DNA from 2 places in the Oceanobacillus sp. FSL W7-1304 genome. Region 1 is predicted to be linked to the other one. Evidence: riboswitches for the same ligand, from Rfam matches in the RefSeq annotation. Region 1 holds a riboswitch; the other holds the start of a gene.
What was found. A riboswitch is a leader RNA that binds a small molecule or an ion and turns the genes downstream of it on or off. The one in region 1 is predicted to bind thiamine pyrophosphate.
Positions count from the first base shown of each region.

Region 2: it holds a riboswitch for thiamine pyrophosphate, as region 1 does, so the genes downstream of both, NYE61_RS19335 (YkoF family thiamine/hydroxymethylpyrimidine-binding protein) here and thiW (energy coupling factor transporter S component ThiW) in region 1, are expected to answer to the same signal.

Region 1 covers NZ_CP150211.1:2,105,286-2,110,765, forward strand. Annotated here, with positions in the region: gene NYE61_RS10655 (ABC transporter permease) at 1-642, opposite strand, end outside; gene NYE61_RS10660 (ABC transporter ATP-binding protein) at 639-1,487, opposite strand; gene NYE61_RS10665 (LytTR family transcriptional regulator DNA-binding domain-containing protein) at 1,662-2,717, opposite strand; TPP riboswitch at 2,956-3,071, shown strand; gene thiW (energy coupling factor transporter S component ThiW) at 3,247-3,732, shown strand; gene thiD (bifunctional hydroxymethylpyrimidine kinase/phosphomethylpyrimidine kinase) at 3,810-4,610, shown strand; gene thiM (hydroxyethylthiazole kinase) at 4,613-5,383, shown strand; gene thiE (thiamine phosphate synthase) at 5,387-5,480, shown strand, end outside.
Region 2 covers NZ_CP150211.1:3,904,881-3,910,360, forward strand. Annotated here, with positions in the region: gene NYE61_RS19320 (Gfo/Idh/MocA family oxidoreductase) at 104-1,087, shown strand; gene purU (formyltetrahydrofolate deformylase) at 1,193-2,092, shown strand; gene NYE61_RS19330 (sigma-70 family RNA polymerase sigma factor) at 2,732-3,271, shown strand; TPP riboswitch at 3,387-3,493, shown strand; gene NYE61_RS19335 (YkoF family thiamine/hydroxymethylpyrimidine-binding protein) at 3,590-4,198, shown strand; gene NYE61_RS19340 (ECF transporter S component) at 4,191-4,769, shown strand; gene NYE61_RS19345 (ABC transporter ATP-binding protein) at 4,766-5,480, shown strand, end outside.

The DNA of each region.
Region 1 (5,480 bases):
AATGATACCTAAATTACCTAGGACATCTCCAAATCCTGAACCGGCCTCAACAGCTGTTGCTAGCTCGATCAATTGGATATTTGGTAAATAGTCGATGACAGACAGGATAGGATACTCTTCAGCGAAAGGACGAAACATAGATCCAAATCCAAAAATAAACATAACTGGTAAAATGAGTACAGAAGCTTCCATTAAGGTTCTAGAGATCAATCCCATCAATGTTCCTAAAGCAATATAAAACAAGCTAGATACAACAATTGCGATTGCTACAATCCCCATATTTGCTGGCTCATAGCCTGTCAGCATCGCACATAGAATAATCGTTATAACAGTTAATATAAAGGTTACTAAACTTTTACCGCCAAGAATTTCTGGTATAGTTGCTGGCGAAAGCATCAAACCGCGTAATGTGTTTTTCTCTTTTTCTTCTGCTATAATGGAACATTGCAGGAATGCTGTAACGATGGCTAAGGTCAAGTTAATTACTACATAGTGAACTTCTACTGTAAGATTATCCATTCGACCATAAAAAAATGCAAAAATGAGCGGCATTAAAATTGTTGTCGATACATACATATTTTTATATAAATCCTTCATATCCTTTTGAAAAATTGCCATGACACGTTTCATTGAAAAAGTCATACTAATTCCCTCCCTGTTACTTCTACAAAAATATCTCCTAATGTTGGTTCATTTGAATGGATGGAAACGATCTGATCGGTTGATAGGTACTTATATATTTCATCCGCGCCTTTCGAACCACCTGGTAAACTTAATTCGCGTCCATCTTTTAATTCAACTGTTACAGAGGAATCCGAAAATTGTCTGCGAAGAACTTTCGGCTCATCGAGCAACTGTATTTTTCCTTTATGCAAAAATGCAACGCGTTTACACAGTGTTTCCGCTTCACTCATATCATGTGTGGTCAAGAAAATGGTTGTTCCTTTTTCATTCAATTTGCGGAGTCCATCATGAATATGCTTTGAGTTCACTGGATCTAAAGCAGATGTTGGTTCATCTAAAAACAACAATTCCGGCTCATGCAGGAAGGCCCTTGCTAACGTGACACGCTGCAGCATTCCTTTTGAAAGCTTTGAAACTACCTTTTTCGTATCCTCCGTCAAATTAACCATCTCTAACACTTCACTAATTCGTTTCGATGGCACATTATAAAGCTCACAATACAATTTCAGATTGTCATAAATTGATAACCGCTGATACAATCCACTATTATCTGTAATAACACCAATTCGTTTTCGATAGGATGGCTTATTTAATGAAGCAACAGGCAAATTAAATACGGTCGCATCTCCAGATGTTTGCATCAATTGTCCAGTTAATATTTTTATAGTTGTCGTTTTTCCAGAACCACTCGGTCCTAAAAATCCAAATGTCTCTCCTTTTTTTACTTGAAAGCTTACATCTTCCAATGCAGCTTTATTACCAAAAATCTTTGCTAATGATTTCACTTCAATAATGTTTTCCAAAATTCTTCCTCCCCGTAGATCTCGTTTGTTTGTGACTCTAGAATAAATGGAAAGCGAAGGGAAATCAGCATATTTCCTATGAAAAGAGTATTTTTCAAGGTGAATGGCGCATTTTTAACGCTCAATTATCCGAGTTGCAAGTCTTGATATTTCTACTTTTTCGATGAACGGAGCTTATTTAAGGCCGAGTAGATCTTTTAATTCCGCCATTTTTGTTTTAGACAGCGGAACCTGCGACTTTTCCTTGTCATCCAAAATCAAACTATAACTATTTCGAGTCCATGTGATCACTTCACGAACCTTTTGTAAATTTACAATATACGAGCGGTGACATCTGAAAAATCCAAAATGCTGCAGGCGCTCTTCTAAATTCGTTAAGGTGAGTGAGCTTGGAAATGCTTCCCCTTTTATGTAAATATTTGCTTGACCATCATTGCTTTCAATATAATCAATCTCAGGGGGGTCAAATAAAACAATTTTATCGTTAACTTTCGTTGGAATTTTATTCAATTGAATTGGCTTTGTGTCTTTTTCATTATCTGTTTCTTCTGCTGGAATTAATTCTGTATCTCTTTCCTCTGTATCTTCCTCTGTTTCCGTCTCAATAATTCGTAAACCATCTTCATCCAATCGATAAACACGATCAGCAACCGTGACGGCACTTTCCATATTCCCAGTTAGAACAAGTATACTTTTATCTTCTTCTTGTATCTTTCTTGTAATATTAATAAATACACGTTTTGTCTCCATGTCTACATTCAAATCAGGCTCCTCAAAAACAAATAAAGAAGGATCCTGAATCAATAAACGTCCATATTGTACACGTTTCATTTCCGAAAATGTTAAATCTCTAATTCTCTTGTTTTTCTTTCCTTCCAGCTGTGTTAGATGGATAACTCGTTCAAACGTTTGTTTAACTTCATATAAGTCATAAAAAAATCGAAAATACTCAGAAACCGTTAATCTCTCATACATCCCATCTTCAAAAAAGCAAATACCAACTTGATGTAAAAATCCTCGCTTGTTTTCTGCAATAGTTACTTCCTTTACACGGATTTCCCCATTTACAATGGGGATTTTTCCGAGAATCATATTTAAAAGCGTGCTTCGAACATTTAGCGTTGAATAAATGGCAGTAATCTCCCCTTCAGCAATTTCTAAATTAAAAGCAGGAAATAGCTGTGTATCCTTTTCATGTTTTTCTATGTTTTTCATAGTTAAAATTGTCATTCTATCAGCCTTTCTTTAATACTTTTTTATATGTATCCTTTTATTCATTGTTATCTCCCATTACACAATAAAAAGTGCAATCACGTTCCGCTAAATCAAGAGTATGTACCATTTTTTTCGTAACGCTTCTACTATATAATTAGCAGACTACATTAGTTATACCATGTTTTCCATGTTAATAATGACAAAAGTTAAAAAATTTGTTAAGCTTAGAGATGAATTTACAATTCTATCGCATTTAAACTACTAGGGGTGCCCAAAAAGCGTGGGCTGAGAGGGAAGCGTGTATCATTTCCCGACTCTTATGGACCTGATCTGGTTAATACCAGCGGAGGGAAGTAGTCTGACATATGTCTAAACTATTTTTCACACGTATCAAGCTAGGTCCTAATGGATCTAGCTTTTTTACGTCCAGTTCTAGCTCCGTGTCCGTAGCTAAACTTCAAAATCCAGAAAGCAGCAATTGCTATAAAGAAGCGTACTGGTTTACATCACTGCTTTTTGTGATACCCCAGAAATGGAGGACTTGATGAATCGAACACGTTTATTAACTACTATGTCAGTATTTATTGCAATTGGGACAATCACCGCTCAACTATTATGGTTTCCCGCTGGAATTGCTAGAGCCTATCCTGTCCAGCATGCAATTAATGTCATGGCAGCTGTTACGCTTGGACCAGGTCCAGCTGTCGTTATCGCTTTTATGATTAGCTTACTTCGCAATATGCTCGGGCTAGGGACATTATTAGCATTTCCCGGTGCGATGGTTGGCGCATTTTTAGCAGGTTATCTTTATAAAAAATCCAGCAAGAAATCATTAGCCGCTATCGGTGAAGGCGTTGGAAGCGGGATTTTCGGTGCACTTTTCGCTGTCCCATTTGCTTACATTTTTATGGGAAGTTCTGCCGGAGCATTCGCCTTTATCCCACCATTTCTTGTTAGTAGTATTACTGGTTCTATTATCGGCTTATTTATCGTATCCAGGGTTTCAAGTAAACGTTTAATTCGTAATTAAATTGCATGATTTATAAAAGGATTTGAAAGAACGACACTTATATGTGAGGTATCTTCTGAAAGGATGGTGTATAACCAATGAAACAAGTAGCATGTGCACTTACAATTGCCGGTACAGATCCAAGTGGCGGTGCAGGTATCCACGCTGATTTAAAAACATTTCAAGAGCTGCAAAGCTATGGGATGTCCGTAATTACTTCGGTTGTGGCTCAAAATACAACAGGTGTTCAAGCCGTTCACCATGTACCGATTGAAATAATTGAACAGCAATTAGATTCCGTGATTTCTGATATGCCTATTCACGCACTGAAAACTGGAATGATCGCCAATCAGGAGATGATGAAAGTTATCCAGAAAAAAATAGCAGCACTTCAAGTTCCATATGTCATGGACCCTGTTATGGTTGCAACGAGCGGAGATGCTTTAATCGAAGAAGAGGCACGTGATTATTTACGCAAACAGCTTTTACCCCTGACAACACTTGTAACACCGAATATTCCAGAAGCTGAATTTCTTATTGGAGAAACGATTGAAACAACAGATGATATGAAACAAGCTGCAGAACTGCTTGTGAAGGAATTCGGTGTTGGTGCTGCTTTAATCAAAGGCGGACACAGAGAAGGGGAAGCAATTGATTTCCTTTATGATGGCTTAAATATACACAGCTTCTCAGCAGAGCGAATTGATACTAAAAACACACATGGAACTGGTTGTACGTACGCTGCAGCAATCACTGCTTATTTAAGTAAAGGTTTGTCTTTGTATAACGCTGTTAAGAATGGAAAGGATTTTGTCACGGCGGCAATTAAGTATTCATTCGACCTTGGAGCTGGGAGTGGTCCAACAAACCATTGGGCAATACGAAAGGATAAGTGCTAAACATGAATCCAACAATTATTAAAAGTGTACGGGAAAAGACACCGCTCATTCATCATTTAACAAACCAGGTTGTCATGAATTTTACCGCAAATGGACTGTTAGCCTTTGGTGGCGCCCCTGTAATGGCAAAAGCCGAAGAGGAAGCAAAGGATATGGCTTCTATTGCAGATGGTCTTTTAATAAATATCGGTACCTTAACAGCAAAGGATCTAGATGCAATGATTCTTGCTGGTAAAAAGGCAAATGAAAAAGGAATTCCCGTTGTACTTGACCCAGTAGGTGTTGCTGCAACGACATTTCGTACAACTGCTGTTAAACAAATTTTAAAAGAGGTAAAGCCTACTGCTATTAAAGGAAATGCTGGTGAATTAGCACATCTGGTCGATATCCCTTGGCAAACAAAGGGCGTGGAATCGCTTGGTGAGGGTAATGTTGAAGATATCGCTCGCAGCGTCGCACTGGAATACAAAACGACCGCTGTTGTTACAGGTAAAATAGACATTATTTGCACCGGAAAATCCTGCATGGAGAATCATACTGGGCATCCAATTCTAGCTAAAGTAACAGGTGCTGGTTGCTTGCTAGGTTCCATACTAACCGCCTGCTTAACAACGGATGACCCAATTGAAGAACAGGTACTCACAGCTGTTCATTTTTACGGATTAGCCGCCTCCCACGCAGCCGCAAGTCCGTCAGTGAACGGGTCAGGAACATTTATAGCTCCATTTATCGACGCACTTTCATTAGAACCCGAACAACTGGAGGGAAAATAAAACATGTTATTTCCAATGAAGCCATCCTTACGAAAGTATTTTATTATGGGCAGTCAAAATTGCGACCGTAATCCTGGAGATATACTGGAAGCTGCAG
Region 2 (5,480 bases), 1.8 Mb from region 1:
ATCTCTTTTAGGATAAAAATTGCATTTAGCGAGAGAAACTGCAAGTATCGAACATTCCATGCTAAAATAGGTTGGACTATAGAATTTTGAGGGAGTGTTACATATGAACATTGCTACAATCGGAACTGGAAGGATCGTGGAATTATTTCTATCCGCTGTTCGTGAAGTTGATGGAGCTAGATGTGTTGCTGTGTATTCAAGGAAAGAAGAATCAGCACAAGCTCTGGCAGATAAATTTGATGTTTCTGCTATTTATACTGATTTAAATGAAATGATGCATGATTCTGCTATTGATTTTGTTTATATTGCATCACCAAATAGCCTGCATTTTGAACAGGCATATCTTGCATTACAACACGGTAAGCACGTAATCTGTGAAAAACCTTTTACATCGACCATACGTGAAACCGAACAATTAATTGAACTGGCAAAACAAAAACAACGGATGCTTTTTGAAGCAATTTCCACGATCCATATGCCAAATTATAAATTAGTGAAAGAGCATATCGCTAGTCTTGGTGCAATTAAGTTCATTCAATGTAACTACAGTCAGTTCTCAAGCAGATATGAAGTATTATTAAGTGGAGAAACACCAAACATTTTTAGTCCGAAATTTTCCGGAGGTGCTTTGGTAGATATCAATGTATATAATCTGCACTTTGTAATGAATCTGTTTGGAAAACCGGAAAAAGTTAGCTACACAGCAAATAAACATGGAAATGGAATTGATACATCTGGTGTTGCGGTACTGTCCTATCCGAACTTTATCGCAGAGTGCGTCGGTGCGAAAGATACACAGAGTATGAATTTTGCAATGATTCAAGGCGAAAAAGGATATTTGAACGTAGTAAACGGTGCGAATGGTTGTCAAGAGGTTATGATTAAGAAGGAAAATCGCGAAATAAAGCTCAATACACAAACAAATGAAAATCGCCTTTATTATGAGGTAGCTGAGATGCAGCAAATTTTTGCTGCAAAGGATTTTGAAAAATGCTATGCGTTGCTCGATTATACAAAGTCAGTTGTTGAAGTGCTAGAGGCAGCGAGAAAAGACGCAGAAATTGTATTTGATGCAGATTTACGTTAAAAAGCGTAGGATGTCTTTGTTGAATTGCAAAATATAGATAATACTTGACTGTTTCCAATCAATTGCCTAAAGTAAAATGATATTCGAAAAATGAGGGGAATAGGAATGAACAGTTATTCGGAAGGTAAAATACAAGCGTTTCAAAAACAAAATGACAATCGTGCTCGGTTTTTAATTAAATGTCCAGATCAACCTGGTATTGTGGCGGCAGTTTCAAAGTTCCTTTATGAGCACAATGCCAATATTGTCGCATCTGATCAGTTTACGATGAACCCTGAAGGTGGGGAATTTTTTATTCGGATCGAGTTCGAATGTCCTGATTTAAAAGGGCAAATGGGTAAACTGGAGACAACGTTTCTTCCAATTGCAGAGAAATTCAATATGGAATGGAAAATCATGTATGTTCGTGATATTAAAAACATGGCGATATTTGTCTCGAATGAACCGCACTGCTTATTAGAGCTCCTTTGGGAATGGCAAAGTGGCGATCTAATGGCAAACATTGCACTTGTGATAAGTAATCATGAGACTGCTCGTGAGATGGTCGAATCGCTGGGCATTCCATTTTATTATATACCAGCGAATAAGGAAATACGTCATCAGGTGGAAGAAAAACAGAAGCAATTGCTTGAACAATATGAAGTCGATTTAATTGTGCTTGCACGTTATATGCAGATTCTGACACCAGATTTTGTAGGGCATTATGAAAACCGTATTATTAATATCCATCATTCATTTTTACCAGCTTTTATTGGGGCGAAACCATATGAGCGTGCTTATCAGCGTGGAGTGAAAATGATTGGTGCGACATCACATTATGTAACGAATGATTTGGATGAGGGGCCAATTATCGAACAGAATATTGGCAGAGTCGATCACCGTGATAATGGAGATGATATGAAAAAAATTGGCCAATCGATTGAGCGAAGTGTACTAGCTCGAGCAGTAAAATGGCATCTCGAAGACCGCATCCTTGTCTATAAAAATAAAACAATTGTATTTTAATCAAAGGGCCAGTTCTGATCATGAGCTGGTTCTTTTTTATAGCTTAATTTCGACTTGCAGATATTTTAGTCATTATAAAAATAACCTGGTTCTAAGCTCCATGGTATGAGCTAACTCCCCCACGAAATACTGCGGGCGGAAGCATTTTGAGAATACGGTCTCAGCCTCCTCTGGAAAGCTTCCCAGCAGACATGTGTGTCGGTTAATTTGGTTGAAAGAGCAAAAAGAATCTATCGATAAGAAAGCAGTCACGGTCGTTTTGGATGAAATGATGAGAAGAAACAGCCGAGGCGCGGATACTTAGAAACAAAAACAATCGAGTTAAGAAATTTTACGAAAAGGAAAGAGCCGGCATGACATGTTAATCTGCAAAAATCCAGTCAGTGAGCGCTCCAATGAGAATCGCAAGGTAAATCACATGTTTTCAATAATAACTCTCCCACATTTCTATTAATTACTTAAAGGAAAACACTTTATTAATAGGAACATTTGTTCTATAATGAAGGTGATTAGAAAAAGAAGAAATAACGGACTAGCATTCGTTAATCGTTTTATCTTTGTACCATCAAAGTGAACAGGGTTGTAAATCGAACGAAAAAGTCTAAAAGCCAATGTGTATTTTAGACGAGGAGGGATTGAATGACCAATAACAACGTAACATTTGAAGAGATTGTTGAACAAAATGAGCGAAGAATTCACTATCATATCCATCGATTAAATATTAGAGACACCGAACAGGAGTTTTTTCAAGAGGGTTTAGTGGCGATGTGGAATGCATACGAGAAGCATCAACCAGATAAAGGCCCATTCGCAACATACTTCAACTATATAATTCGCAACCGTTTGATAGATTTAATACGTAAGACAAATAGAGAGAAGGAAAAGCAGATACTTTTGAATATTGAACAGAAAAGACTTCTCCATAATAGAAATTGTTATCGTAGTCATGTTATTTGCTATCCAATGATGATAGCTGAAAAGCCGATAACTGATGAGATTTTTTGGGAACATGTGAAAAAACAACTTACCGGAAATCAATGGAAATGGGTAACCTATTTTATTATCGAGAACATGTCTGTTAAAGAAATTGCTGAACAAGAAGGTGTTTCGATGGAGGCTGTAAAAAGCTGGGGAAAAGAGGCTAGGAGAAAGTTAAAATGTGGAGTGGCTAGATATTAGTAAAAGGATATATAGTCTAATGGGTAACGTATTCAATTACTAAATTTTAAAAATAATAAGTGCTTTACAATAAATCAAGCCTGTGGTATCTTGAAGACAGAAAACTTCATCATTATTTTTACGCTAGGGGAGCTGTGAAAGCGGCTGAGAAGAACTGGATTGTTCTGACCCTTTGCACCCGAACTAGATAATACTAGCGTGGGGAAGTGTAGTCAATCTGTATATCTTTCTATTGATATCGATATATACATGTAGACTGCATTCCCCAGGGATGTAGTTTTTTTGTTTGGAAATATATATAACAAGGAGGAATTTACAATGGTACATCAAACTTGTACGGAAAGTGATATTGCAGGAGCTAGTTTTTCAATTCATCCGATGAGTGATCAGTTTATCGAGATTATTAAAGATGCTTTAGAGGAGGCAGATACATCGAAGGTTCATATGGATACAGATGATGTAACAACAACTGTAAGAGGAAAGCTGACACATGTTTTTGATGTGACAAAGGCGATATTTGCTCATGCAGCAAAAAGTGGGAAACATGTTGCATTTGAAGCTACGTATTCATTAGGATGTCCTGGGGATTCAATGGGGGAGGCTTATATGGCAGAAGATGAGATTCCGCTGAATGCAGAGCATGTCAAACATATAAAGCAGCGGGTTGCAGCAAAATTTTCCTTGTATCCATTGGGCGGCGGTAATTATATGGATGTAATTTACAGTCAAATTGAGGCAATGAAGCAATACGTAGATGTTAGTCACGCCCATTATGCTACACGATTAGATGGTGAAGCGATTGCAATATTTGATGGATTGGAAAAAGTGTTTAAAGCAACCGTTGAAGGCGGCTCAAGTCATACGGTAATGACCGTTTCGATGTCAGCGAACAGTCCATCCCATACAGGAACGAATCAAAATGAATAATTGGCGCTTTAAAGAAATAGTTGTATTAGCAGCCTTGTCCGTTGTGTTCGCAGTCGTCTATTTAGCTTTTTTGCCAGTTGGAGCAGTCTTAGTTGGTTTCTTTGGACCAATTGGCTATGACTTTATTTTTGGTATTTGGTTTATTGTTTCGATTATTGCAGCCTACATTATACGGAAGCCTGGGGCCGCATTTTTATCTGAAACGATAGCAGCTATGGTCGAAGTGTTAATCGGAAATGCTGTTGGGCCAATGCTCATTGTTACTGGAATGATTCAAGGTATTGGTGCGGAAGCTGTATTTGCAGCAACTAAATGGAAGAATTATTCGACTTGGGTATTAATGGCAGCGGGAATGGGATCAGCTGTCACCAGTTTTATTTATGGTTATTTCATGAGTGGCTATGCTGCTTTAGCTACAGGCTATGTTCTAGCAATGTTCATTATTCGACTAATTAGCGGAGCATTGATTGCTGGATTATTAGGAAAGGCATTGAGTGATGGACTAGCTAAAACAGGTGTGTTATCAAGCTTTGCTTTAGGAAAAGAATATCGGAGGAAAAATGCGGCATGAGTTTAATGGTAGAAGTAAAGCAATTCTCTTTAAAATTTGAATCGAATCCACAGGGGGACACCCTGTCCAATTTGAATTTTCGTCTAAATCATGGTGAAAGCTTATTGCTATTAGGTCCTAGTGGCTGCGGAAAAAGCACATTAACGTATTGTCTGAACGGACTATATCCTCGCGAATTAGATGGAGAAGTACATGGAGAAATTGTCATTAATGGAAAAACAGTGACAGCATATCGTCCGGGCGAAATTAGTCAGCAAGTCGGAGTTGTTTTCCAGGATCCAGAGACACAATTTTGTATGCTGACTGTTGAAGATGAAGTTGCCTTTGGATTAGAGAATATCGGCATTCCGCATGAATTTATGGAAGAAAAAATTAACCATGTTCTAGAATTAGTACAGTTGCTTGCGTTTAAAAAGTCTGCAATAAGCTCACTTTCAGGAGGGCAAAAGCAAAGATTAGCACTTGCATGTATTCTTGCATTAGAGCCTTCTTTATTAATTTTAGATGAACCAACAGCTAATCTAGACCCGATTGCAACAAAGGATGTGATTCAGACCATCCAATCGATACAAGAAAAAACAAATTGCTCTCTTATTATTATTGAACACCAGCTGGATGGCTGGACAGAGCTAACAAATCGCTGTCTTTTATTGAATCGAAACGGTGAGATATTTTATGATGGTGATTTAAGAAATGCCATTGCGTGCAGGC